2 regions of the Desulfobacter sp. genome follow, and region 2 is predicted to be linked to the other one. Evidence: riboswitches for the same ligand, from Rfam matches in the RefSeq annotation. Region 2 holds a riboswitch; the other holds the start of a gene.
The links. Region 2 has a riboswitch for cobalamin ahead of cobT (nicotinate-nucleotide--dimethylbenzimidazole phosphoribosyltransferase). Riboswitches for the same ligand answer to the same signal wherever they lie in the genome.
Positions count from the first base shown of each region.

Region 1: linked by a shared signal. The riboswitch ahead of AB7U36_RS04260 (sirohydrochlorin cobaltochelatase) and the one ahead of cobT (nicotinate-nucleotide--dimethylbenzimidazole phosphoribosyltransferase) in region 2 are both predicted to bind cobalamin.

Region 1 is NZ_JBFXHE010000031.1:1,459-7,063, reverse strand. Features, by position in the region: gene AB7U36_RS04275 (ABC transporter substrate-binding protein) at 1-259, opposite strand, end outside; gene AB7U36_RS04270 (ABC transporter ATP-binding protein) at 259-1,029, opposite strand; gene AB7U36_RS04265 (FecCD family ABC transporter permease) at 1,035-2,072, opposite strand; gene AB7U36_RS04260 (sirohydrochlorin cobaltochelatase) at 2,097-2,969, opposite strand; cobalamin riboswitch at 3,232-3,420, opposite strand; gene AB7U36_RS04255 (SLC13 family permease) at 3,623-4,123, shown strand; gene AB7U36_RS04250 (TetR/AcrR family transcriptional regulator) at 4,359-4,976, shown strand; gene AB7U36_RS04245 (MASE3 domain-containing protein) at 5,142-5,605, shown strand, end outside.
Region 2 is NZ_JBFXHE010000010.1:3,892-9,496, reverse strand. Features, by position in the region: gene AB7U36_RS01945 (thiolase family protein) at 1-458, shown strand, start outside; gene yjgA (ribosome biogenesis factor YjgA) at 522-1,073, shown strand; gene AB7U36_RS01935 (hypothetical protein) at 1,081-1,464, shown strand; gene AB7U36_RS01930 (hypothetical protein) at 1,471-1,776, opposite strand; cobalamin riboswitch at 1,948-2,151, shown strand; gene cobT (nicotinate-nucleotide--dimethylbenzimidazole phosphoribosyltransferase) at 2,244-3,323, shown strand; gene AB7U36_RS01920 (IS1096 element passenger TnpR family protein) at 3,299-3,775, opposite strand; gene AB7U36_RS01915 (DEAD/DEAH box helicase) at 4,053-5,288, shown strand; gene AB7U36_RS01910 (response regulator) at 5,299-5,605, opposite strand, start outside.

The DNA.
Region 1 (5,605 bases), on a different contig from region 2:
CGTCATGGTAGGAATATCCCGGTTTTCCCGCCCATTCGTCCATGGGACAAACCCCGATGATTTCATCATCAAGCCCCAGGGTTTTCAAATTTCGGGTATGGGCACCGTACAGGCTGATAATCCTGGTAAAGGGCGCATTAACCTGGATGCTGCGTCCCCCAGCATCCGTAACAACATTGCCGGCATGGCTTTGCACTGGCACGGTCAAGACCCCAAAAGCCACAAAAATAACTGCTGATATGTATTTTAACGTTTTCATTATAAGAATACCACCTGTCTGCATTTGATCGTTTCATCGTAATACACTTTGGATGACACTTGAAAGACCTTATAAATTACCGATTCAGTTAAAATTTCATCCACCGGCCCATGGGCAGCGATCCGCCCATTTTTTAAAAACAGCAGGGACCGGCAGAACCGGGCAGCCAGATTAAGATCCTGCATAACACTGATCACGGTCAGACCGTTGTTTTTCACCCTGTCCGCAACCAGGGTCATGAGCGCCAGGGTATGGCGGATGTCCAGGTTGGAAAAGGCCTCGTCCAGGATCAGGCAGGGCGCGTCCTGGGCCAGTGCCCTGGCAAAGACCACGCGCTGGCGTTCCCCGCCGGACAGCTCCGTAACCTGGCGAAGGGAAAAATCGCTGATCCCCGTGGCAGACATGGCCTGGTCCACCAGTTCCCGGTCCTTTGCACCAGGCCCACTGAACCGGCCCAGATGGGGATACCGGCCCATCATTACCACCTGGTCCACGGTAAAGGGAAAGTTCACCGAAAAATCCTGGGGCACCAGAGCACATTTTTTTGCAAGCTCCCAGGCGTTGAAATCATCCAGGTGCCTGCCGTTCAGCAGGATATTGCCGGTTTTCGGTTTCAGGTGTCCTGTGATCAGGTCAAGCAGGGTGGTTTTCCCACTGCCGTTGGGCCCGAGTACACCATGGAAGACCCCGGTCTTTATTTCCAGGCTGATCCCTGAAAAAATGGGATGGTTTTCATAGGAAAAACAGATATCCTTTAATATATATCCCATGGGCCTTAAAACTTTTGTTTTCCGGAGAACTGCCGTTTAAACACATAACAGAAAAACGGCCCCCCGATCAATGCGGTGAGTACCCCGATAGGCAGTTCCGAAGGCAGTACGGCCCGGGTAAAGGTATCTGCACACAGCAGCAGCACCGCCCCTGCCAGAAGGGAAACCGGCATCAGCCACTGGTTGTCCGCCCCCACAATCGGGCGCATCATATGGGGCACTAAAAGCCCTACAAATCCGATGATGCCGGACACGGACACACACACTGCCGCCATGAGTGAGGCTGCGGCCAAAAGAATCAGACGGGATTTTTTCACATCTACGCCCAGGGAGGCGGCAGCCCGGTCGCCCAAGGCCATAAGATTCAAGTCCCTGCCAAAACACAGGCACACCACAGCGCCCAGGCTCACAAAGGCAAGGGAAAGCCCTGCATCCTTCCAGGTCTTGGCGGCAAAACTGCCCATGAGCCAGAAAATGATCACAGAGACCCGTTCATCCGCCGCATATTTTAAGAAACTGATCCCGGCTGAAAGAATAGCGGCAACGATAATACCCGAAAGAATCAGGTTGCCGGATGAATACCCGCCGGCAGTGCCGCCGGACAGGTACAGCACCACGGCCAAAGTCATAACAGCACCGGCAAAGGCGCACAGCCCCACACTTAAACCCGGAAAATAACTCAAGTTGAAAAAAAAGGCCACACAGGCCCCAAAGGCCGCACCTGCTGAAATGCCAAGGGTATAGGGATCAGCCAGGGGATTTTTCAAAATCCCCTGGAACACCACCCCGGAAACAGAGAGCCCGGCCCCCACAATGGCGGCTGTAAAAATTCTGGGAAGGCGCACATCCCAGATAATGGCCGACGCCAGCGCATCTGCAGGGCCCCGGCCCCAGAGCTTTTCCCAGATCACGGCCAGCACCTGTGCAAAGGGCAGGCAAACCACGCCCATGGCCGCAGACAAAACAATGACCCCGCCCAGCAGCAGGCCAAGAATAATTGCCACCCGGGCGGGGGCGCTTTTTATGCCTGTTGCAGCTGGCATGGTTAACAAACTTCCTTTCAGCTTCTATTTAAGATGTTCCATTGCCTTTGCCAGCTGACTTACCCAGATGTCGGCAAATTCATCATATTCAGCAGTACCTTTAAGCACGGTCTGACAGGAGAATCCAGCCTTGGTGAGCTGGGATTTCCAGGAATCTTCTTCATCGCCTGCCATATCATTTTTGGCATGGTCCCCGGCAACTGACATAAAGGGCATTACCCATACTTTTTTAGCCTTTTTAGCCTTAAGCCAGGCAATGACATCCCCAAGTTCAGGATACCCTTCCACAGTGCCCATGATGATGTTGGGGTCTTTTTGCTGAACCTGCCAGTTCATCCCGGAGTAGTAAATATTCCCCGGATGGTGGGTGCCATGGCCCATGAGCACAACAGGTTCATTTGCCTTACGCGCCTTGGGCAGCGTGGCAATGACAGCGTCAACCGCTTTGGCAACCGTGTCCTGGGCACCCAGCATGGGAAAGCCTAAAATGAGCCTGTCAAAACCACCGGGCATGGCCTTGAAACCATTCACGGTCATGGTCAGCTCATGGTACTCTTCTCCCGGGATAGTGTGAAGGGACTGCACTGCCACATGGGTGTAGCCTTGGTCCATCATTTTGGCCAGTGCCTGGGTCGGGGAAAGAATAATCTCACCTTGGTTGGCCAGTTTATGCCGGATAATATGAGAGGTATAGGCCCAGACCACATCAACCCCGGGAAACGCCTTTTTTACTTTTGCCTCAATGTTTTGAAAAGAGACCTTTGCTGAGGCCTCGCTGGTGCCAAATGCCACCAGCAGAATGCCTTTTTTCATCTTTCTTGCTTCTTTGTGGGCATATGCATTTGCTGCACACAAAACCATGGCCAAAACAACTGCTGCGGAAATCAATTTTTTCATACAATGTTCTCCTGATTACCCTGGATGTTAATAATAAAGCGCTGTAAGCCATCCGGAACTTGCACCGCGCACTAAAAAAACCGGCAGGGACATATTTGCCTAGACATTCCTGCCGCCATTCGACCCGAGGAGGCGATCCCGCATACAGGACTCCCAAAAAAACAAAACAGCCCTTCAAGCCATAAAGGACTTGAAGGGCTGCACCCAGTTTTCTTGGCCCTTGTAATTATTTAAGTCTGCATCGACGGTTCCCTCCGCACAACGCACATAATCAGTTCAGGCAGGTCTTCTGGCTCCCGGATCATTCAAATCCCTGTGCCTTCCCATGCGCCTTAAAAACGCACAGTGGCAATGTGCAGGTCTTGTCCCCGGTTACAGCGGCGGGACCGCTCCCGATTTTAACGGGATTCCCTGTTAGGCCCAAACGGGCGCCTCAACACAGGGCCTATGATCGCGCAATAAGAGGCCCCTGTCAAGTGGGCTTTGGGGATGGCAGTGCTGATGAAGCATTTCAATTTGATTCATGTCAATCTTCGCTAATATACGCTTCAATCCTCAGAAAGACTGGGCCAATATCCGAAAGTTTACCATCCAATTCCTTATCCATTAGGTGTATATGCTGTCATATATCTGACTATTGTGGAAGACGAACTATGACGGCACTGGTTATTTTTCTTGTGAGTTATCTGGGAATTGCCATGGGACGAATCCCCGGCCTGGCCGTGGACAGGGTGGGCATTGCCATTCTGGGGGCCATCGCCATGGTTGTCTTCGGCGGGGTATCGCCCCAGGAGGCGGTACGTTGCATTGACTTTCCAACCCTCTGCCTTTTGTACGGGCTGATGATTATTTCGGCCCAGCTGCGTCTTGGCGGATTTTACACCGCTGCCGCTGAAAAAATCCTTGGGTTTTCCGACCGGCCCCGTTTGTTTCTTCTGGTGAGCATGTTTGTTTCAGCCTTGCTGTCCGCCCTTCTTGCCAATGATATCATCTGTTTTGCCATGGCACCGATCCTGGCCTATTCTCTCAAACGAGCCGGATTGAATCCTGTTCCCTTTTTGCTGGGTCTGGCCGTGTCGAGCAATATCGGGTCTGCGTCCACACTGATCGGGAATCCCCAGAATATGCTCATCGGCCAGATGGGACATCTTTAGCCTCGTCCCACTTCGGCTGGCGTACCTGCCAACTCAATCAATGGCATCTTTACACTTTTTTTCATGAAATAACCTCCCCAAACGGGCTGCGCCCAATTAGTCATCGCGGCCAACCCAGCCGCAGGAATTGCCTTCTGTTGAGATTGCATTTAGGTAATATTTTGTTTATTCTTTACTTTCAATGCTGTGTAAAACTATATTACATACATACCGTATGTATGTCAATGAGGAATTTATGCGAAAGGTCAAACAACCTGATCACGGCCCAGGGAACAAGCAGGATGAACGTAGCCGCCACACCACCGGCCGCCTCCTTGCCGAAGCACGGCGTTTGTTTGCCGAACACGGATTCTCAGGGGTATCGGCCGAGCAGATCGTGGCAGCCGCAGGGGTTACCCGCGGAGCCCTGTATCATCATTTTGACGGAAAAAAGGGGGTGTTCCGCGCAGTGCTGGAACAGGTGCAGGCTGAGATTGAGCAGCGTGTGAAGGCCGCAGTGGACCGGGCCCAAGACCCTATGGAGATGCTCATCGCCGGAAACGACGCGTTTTTAGCGGCCTGTCTCGACCCCGGCCTGCAACGCATTTTACTCACCGACGCACCGGCTGTGCTGGGTTGGGAAGAATGGCGGGCGGTTGACGAGGATTACGTACAGGGTAAGTATCGCGCCTTTTTGGGGCAGCTCATGGACGATGGCGTACTTCGGCCTTTCCCTGTTGATGCCCTGGCTCATATCATATCAGGCGCGGCCAATGAGGCGGCGTTTTGGGCGGCCCGGGCAGACGACCCCGAAACCGCCCTGGCCCAGGCCCAAAAAACCATGGCCGTGATGATCCGCTCTTTGAGCGCCTGAGGCGGGATTTAGGCTCGGTCATATCACCCACATGGGCTGTGAGCCCACAACGAACAATGAAACTAAAGACACCAACAATGCGGGCTAAAATAGGCGCCCCAGGCGCTTCGCCCTCTTGTTTCCTGTATCTTGTCTCTAGTTTCTTATAAAAGGAACCTTAACCCGATGTTTTCGATTACACCTGCAAAAATACTCTTGATTACGGCCCTGTCTTTAAGTGCCGCGCTGTTAGGATTATTTGACAGGCTATATGCCTGGCAGTGGCAGCATATTCAGTTGCATTCAACAATAGAAACGCTTGGCGGTATGACTTCCTGCCTAATTTCCATAATATTGTTCATCCAGTCCCGGGAAAAGCTGGATGCCAGTTTAGTCATGCTGGCGACAGGATTTGCCAGCATGGGCGTGCTTGATACCGCCCATGCGATAAGCCAGCTTGGAGACTCTTTTATTTTTCTTCACAGCGGGGCCAGTTTATCAGGCGGTTTCTTTTTTGCTTCGGTCTGGTTCAGCAAAGGACGACGATTTGGAAGCCTTAATGAACTGCGGTTCATATACTTTGGATTTATCATCCTGTCGGTTTCAATCGGATTGAGGGCCCTGCTGTTTCCAGGCGATGTGCCTCAAAT
Region 2 (5,605 bases):
TCACTGCCGGAAACGCCTCGGGCATCAATGACGGGTCCACCGGCATGGTGATCATGTCCGCAGAAAAGGCCAAAGAATTAGGCCTGGCCCCCATTGCAAAGATCAAAGCCACGGGCATGGGTGCCTGCCATCCTTCGGTCATGGGGCTCTCTCCGGTACCGGCGGTCAAGGATCTGATGGCAAAATCCGGTATTGCCATTGATGATTTTGACCTGATTGAGGTGAATGAAGCCTTTGCCGCCCAGTACCTGGGATGTGAAAAAGAGCTGAACCTTAACCGTGAGATCACCAATATCAACGGCTCCGGCATTGGTTTAGGCCACCCCATAGGCTCCACCGGTGCCCGGGTCATAACCACGTTGATGTATGCCATGAAAAATAGAGAAAAAAGCTTAGGCCTGGCCACGCTTTGCGGCGGCGGCGGCGTATCAATGGCCTGCGCAATCGAGATGCTTTAATGATGAAAACAAAAAACCAGCCACTGAACCTGCAACCCTATTTTACGGATAAAAAACAGACAAATGACTTTTCCCTCGGACAATATCCCTGGCAACACCCCTGATGAGCCCCTGCCCCTGAGCAAAACAAAGAAAAAAAAGATGGCCGAAAACCTTCAGAAACTTGGAGAGGATTTAAGCCTGCTTTCCGTCAGCCAACTTAAACTGTTAGCGCTTGAACCGGACCTGTTCAAAGCCCTGGTCCAGGCAAAATCCATCACCTCCAATGTGGCGGCCAGGCGCCACAGACAGTACATCGGCACCCTGATGAGGCAGATGGACCCGGAACCGATACTGGCTGCACTTGAACAGTTAAAAGCAGCCCCCACCGGTATTTACAGCCCCAAACCCGAAATTGATCCGCAAACAGACAAGACCAGCCAGGCGTTTTTAGACAGGCTGCTGGCCTGGGATGATGACACCCTGGAAACAATCCTTGCAGCCGCCCCTGACATGGACCGCCAGCAGTTACGACAGATGATCAGAAATGCCAACAAAGATATATCCAGGCAGGAAAAAAACTCAAAATTTTTAAATGCATTGAAAGAACTAGTCATTCAGTTTAATAAATTATGATCTGATCATGAAATATGCCGCCTGGATGACACCCGGCAACTATTTTGAACAGGCGTTTCTATGCCTTTTAAGCTGTGTTGTCCTTGGCATTGGCATTTTTTTCGAAGTCAAGGCAGGGCTCACTTATCTGCCCGGGGAAGGCCTGGTCATGGCTTTGGCACAGACCTTTGGCGTGGAGTTCGGGAAAATCAAAATCGGTACAGATGACTCTCTGGTCGCCATCGGCATTGTAAGCGCCCTGTTTTTCCTGGGCGCACTGGAGGGTATCAGGGAAGTCACTGTGGTGGCTGCTGTGCTGGTCGGCTATATTGTCAGATTCCTGCACACCAGATTCTTCTTATTTGAGCAGTGGCTTAAGGGCCGTGGGAAAAAAATAAATCATCCGCTTTGACCACGGCTACTCGATAAATTTTATATCAATTTCTTCTGTGTTTTCTTTTTGTTTCATCTCGAACTTTCCGCTTGCGGTAATGGTAAATTCCCTCTGGGATGCGGCATTCTTTAATTGTGATGCCAGTTTTCCGGCGGCTTCATGTTCACAATCAATATTGAAAAACAGCTTTAGATTTTTTGCATTTTCATCATCAAACTGGATTATAAAGGGGTTGTGCTCAATAAAAACCAGATCATCATATGTATAGGTAACATTGAGTCCGGTCTCCTGAATAATTTCTGTTGCTATACCAAGTGGTCTTAATTCCATAATGTGTTAAACCTTTTTGATTAATTTTTCCTAAGTCCATTTTAACAATTCAATTTCACCACATACTTGAACCGACGCTTCAATGGCTGGCATGATAACATAACCCGGCTGATTCTGATAGCAGAACGGAGCTGATCCATTGATCAAAAATTACTGAAAATTATTGACCTTGGTATCAAACAGGTTTACGGTACCCTCCAACATAGTGTTGTCAGATCTTTGGCAAACGGAACACGGTGCAAATCCGTGACGGACCCGCCGCTGTAATGGGGCGCACACACCCTGCCATGCCACTGGAAAATTTTTCCGGGAAGGCGCAGGGCGAAAAGAGCCAAACCCCTGAGTCAGAAGACGTGCTTTAAGATTTTTGTCATGCAGAACGCGATGGTAAAGGGTTTTGCAGGAAAATGTTCCTGCATGCCTAAAAAATCATGAATTGCTGCAGGACAAATCAATGAGGTAAAACTATGTCCCTGCTTGAACAGACCATTTCGGCCATCAAACCCGAACTGAACCAGAAAGCCTTTGCAAAGGCCAAACAGCGCCTTCAGGATCAGGCAAAACCCTCCGGCAGCCTGGGAATCATGGAAGAGATCGGGGCCCGTCTGGCCGCCATCAAAGGAACCATTGACGTCCATTTAACCAACAAGCACATCATCACCTGCGCCGGCGACCACGGTGTGGTTGAAGAAGGGGTCAGCGCCTATCCCCCGGAAGTCACCCCCCAGATGGTGCTCAATTTTGCCGGGGGCGGGGCATCTGTCAACATCATCGGCAAACATGCCGGGGCCCGGGTGAAAGCCGCGGATATCGGAGTAAATTTTGATTTTCACCCCGGGCTTCCCATTTTTCATAAAAAAGTGAGGCACGGTACCGCCAATTTTACAAAGGGGCCGGCCATGACCTGGGAAGAGGCGGTCAGATCCATTGAAGCAGGCATTGAAATCGTTAATGAACTGCACGCCCAAACCCCTGTGGATCTTCTGGGTACGGGGGATATGGGCATTGGAAATACCACGCCCTCTGCTGCCATTATTGCGGCATTTTCAGGCCTGCCTGTGGAACGCCTGACCGGCCGGGGTACAGGGGTTGACGATAAAGGCCTTGCCAGAAAGATTGCTGCCATCCAAAAGGGACTGGACATCAACAAGCCGGATCCCAAGGACCCCCTTGATGTGCTGGCCAAGGTCGGGGGCCTTGAAATCGGCGGGCTGGCAGGGCTGGTGATCGGTGCTGCCGCCAAAGGCATTCCGGTGATCTGTGACGGTCTGATCTCCACGGCAGGCGCCCTGATTGCCTGTGAACTGGCCCCGGCAGCAAAAAATTACCTGTTTGCCTCCCACAAGTCTGTGGAGATCGGCCATAAATACATGCATGACCGCCTGGGTCTGGAGCCGTTGATCGACTTGAGATTCCGCCTTGGGGAGGGTACCGGTGCTGCTGTATGCATGGAACTTCTGGATCTTGCCACGCGTATTCTTGCAGATATTAAGACCTTTGAGGAAGTAGGCATTTCCCAATGTCATTCGTCATCCCAATCCTCATAACCCGGGTATTGTTCCGGATTTTCCCCCGTTGCCTCGATGACCCGGGGATAAACAACACCGGGTTGTGCCTCTTTATCCTTGTGCCTGGTTTTATTGATCTGAAACACCCAGTTGTCGCCAAAATCAAACAGATAAAACAGCTTCATACCGGGTAGCATTGGCCAGGCACTGGATATGGGAACCCGCTGGTATGTATTGACCGGATGAAAGTCTTCCCAGTCCGGGGCCCCGCCCACCACCTGGGCCACATGCCGGGGGTGCCTTCCTATATAAAATTCAAACAAATGGTCATTATCAAAATCCACGGCCTTTTGAATGGCCTCGTGCAGGTCCAGAAACGATGCACGCCAGTCAATTTCTATCACCCGGACCCATTCCGGTTCCGCGCCCTGGAGTTTGATTCGCAATGTCCATATTTTCTTTGGCTGTTTCAGGTATACAATGTTGTTCATTTTTTTACGGCCCCTTTTCTTTTAGGCTTAAAAACGGGTTACCTTATACATTCAACCCGGTGTAAAGGCCAGCGTAAAAGAACCTTTTTGCCTTGAATCATTGACATTGCAACCTGGATACCTTTATTTAACCTTGTTATTGAACCTTGGGGACAGGGATACAATAAATAACTTGTAAACAGGTTGTATTTTTTTCACACGCCATTATATTAACGACTCTTCACTGGCACGGTTTTTTCGGGTCGTGCAGTAACAAAATAAATTAGGGCAAAACCACATGAAATTTGACACCTATGCAATAAACAGCACCCTGAAAAAAAATCTGAAAGAACAGGGGTTTATCAGGCCCACAGATATTCAGTACAAAGCGATTCCCTCTATATTAAAAGGTGAAGACGTCCTGGCCATTGCACAGACCGGAACCGGAAAAACCGTTGCATTTGCAGTGCCTGTTATAAATACCATCCTAAACCTGAGGAAAACCCAAAAGAAACCAGGCATCCAAAGTATTATCATGGTTCCCACCAGGGAGTTGGCTGTGCAGATACAGGATGTCTTTATGGTGTTATGCCGCAAAACGAGGGTTAAACCCTTTGCCGTTTTCGGCGGGGTGGAACAGGATAAACAGATTCAAGAACTCGTAAAAGGGGTTGATATTCTGATTGCCACGCCGGGCCGCATGTTTGACCTGATCAGCCAGAAAGCCATTGATATCAGCCAGGTTAAAATTTTAATCCTTGATGAAGCGGATCAAATGCTGGCCAAAGGATTTTTTGATGATATCCAGTGTATCAAACGCCTTTTAAAACAACGGCACCAGACCCTGTTTTTTTCAGCAACAATAGACAAGAACATCAAGAAGCTGGCCTATTCACAGGTTACGTCATCTGCCGTACGCATCCAGATATCGCCTGATGATCCGGTATCAAAAAATGTATCCCACTATGTGTTTTTTGTGGAAATGGACGATAAACGCTTTTTTTTGCGCAAATTCATCCGGGAAAATCCGGAAAGCAAAATCCTGATTTTTGTCAGGACCACCGTACGGGCCGAACGGGTGGCCAAAGCCCTGGAAAGAGCAGACATAAACGCGTTGACCATTTATGGCAAAAAAGACCAGGACCAGCGGCTGGCGGTTTTGACCCGGTTTAAACAGGGTGATGACAAAATACTTATTGCCACAGATGTGTCAGCCCGGGGCATTGATATCCCCAATGTTGACTATGTGATCAATTATGATCTTCCCGAACAAAAAGAAATTTATGTCCACAGGGTGGGCAGAACCGGCCGCGGGCGATCCAAGGGTAAGGCCATATCCTTTTGCAGCAGCCAGGAAAAAGACCTGTTAACGCAAATCCAGGAGTTTATAGGCAAACCAGTAGAAAAAATAGCAGTTTCCAAGGACGAATACGCCTTTACGGTTGACGTCACAGACACATCAAAAGATATCAGAGACATGATCCTGGCAAACGAAGAATGGGAAAAGAAAAAAAGACGCCGGAAAAAAAAATAACCCATTGGATCTACTCCACAATACCAATATGACCTGTTTTTTCAAAATGCACGGCGCAGCGGACCAGTTCGCTTGCATGTTTAATATTAAGCTTTTTTTTAATACGCTCCCTGTAGGTACCAATGGTTTTGATACTTAAAAACAGGCGCTCGGCAATTTCCCGGGTTGAAAATCCCCTGCCGATCAGCTTGAAAACCTGAAGCTCCCGGTCGGTTAAACGGTCGAATGGGCTTTTTTCCTGTGCCTTGGGCGGATTGGACATGGATAAAAGAATATGTTCTTTGACTTTTTCATTGAGATAAATTTTTCCGGCAAGC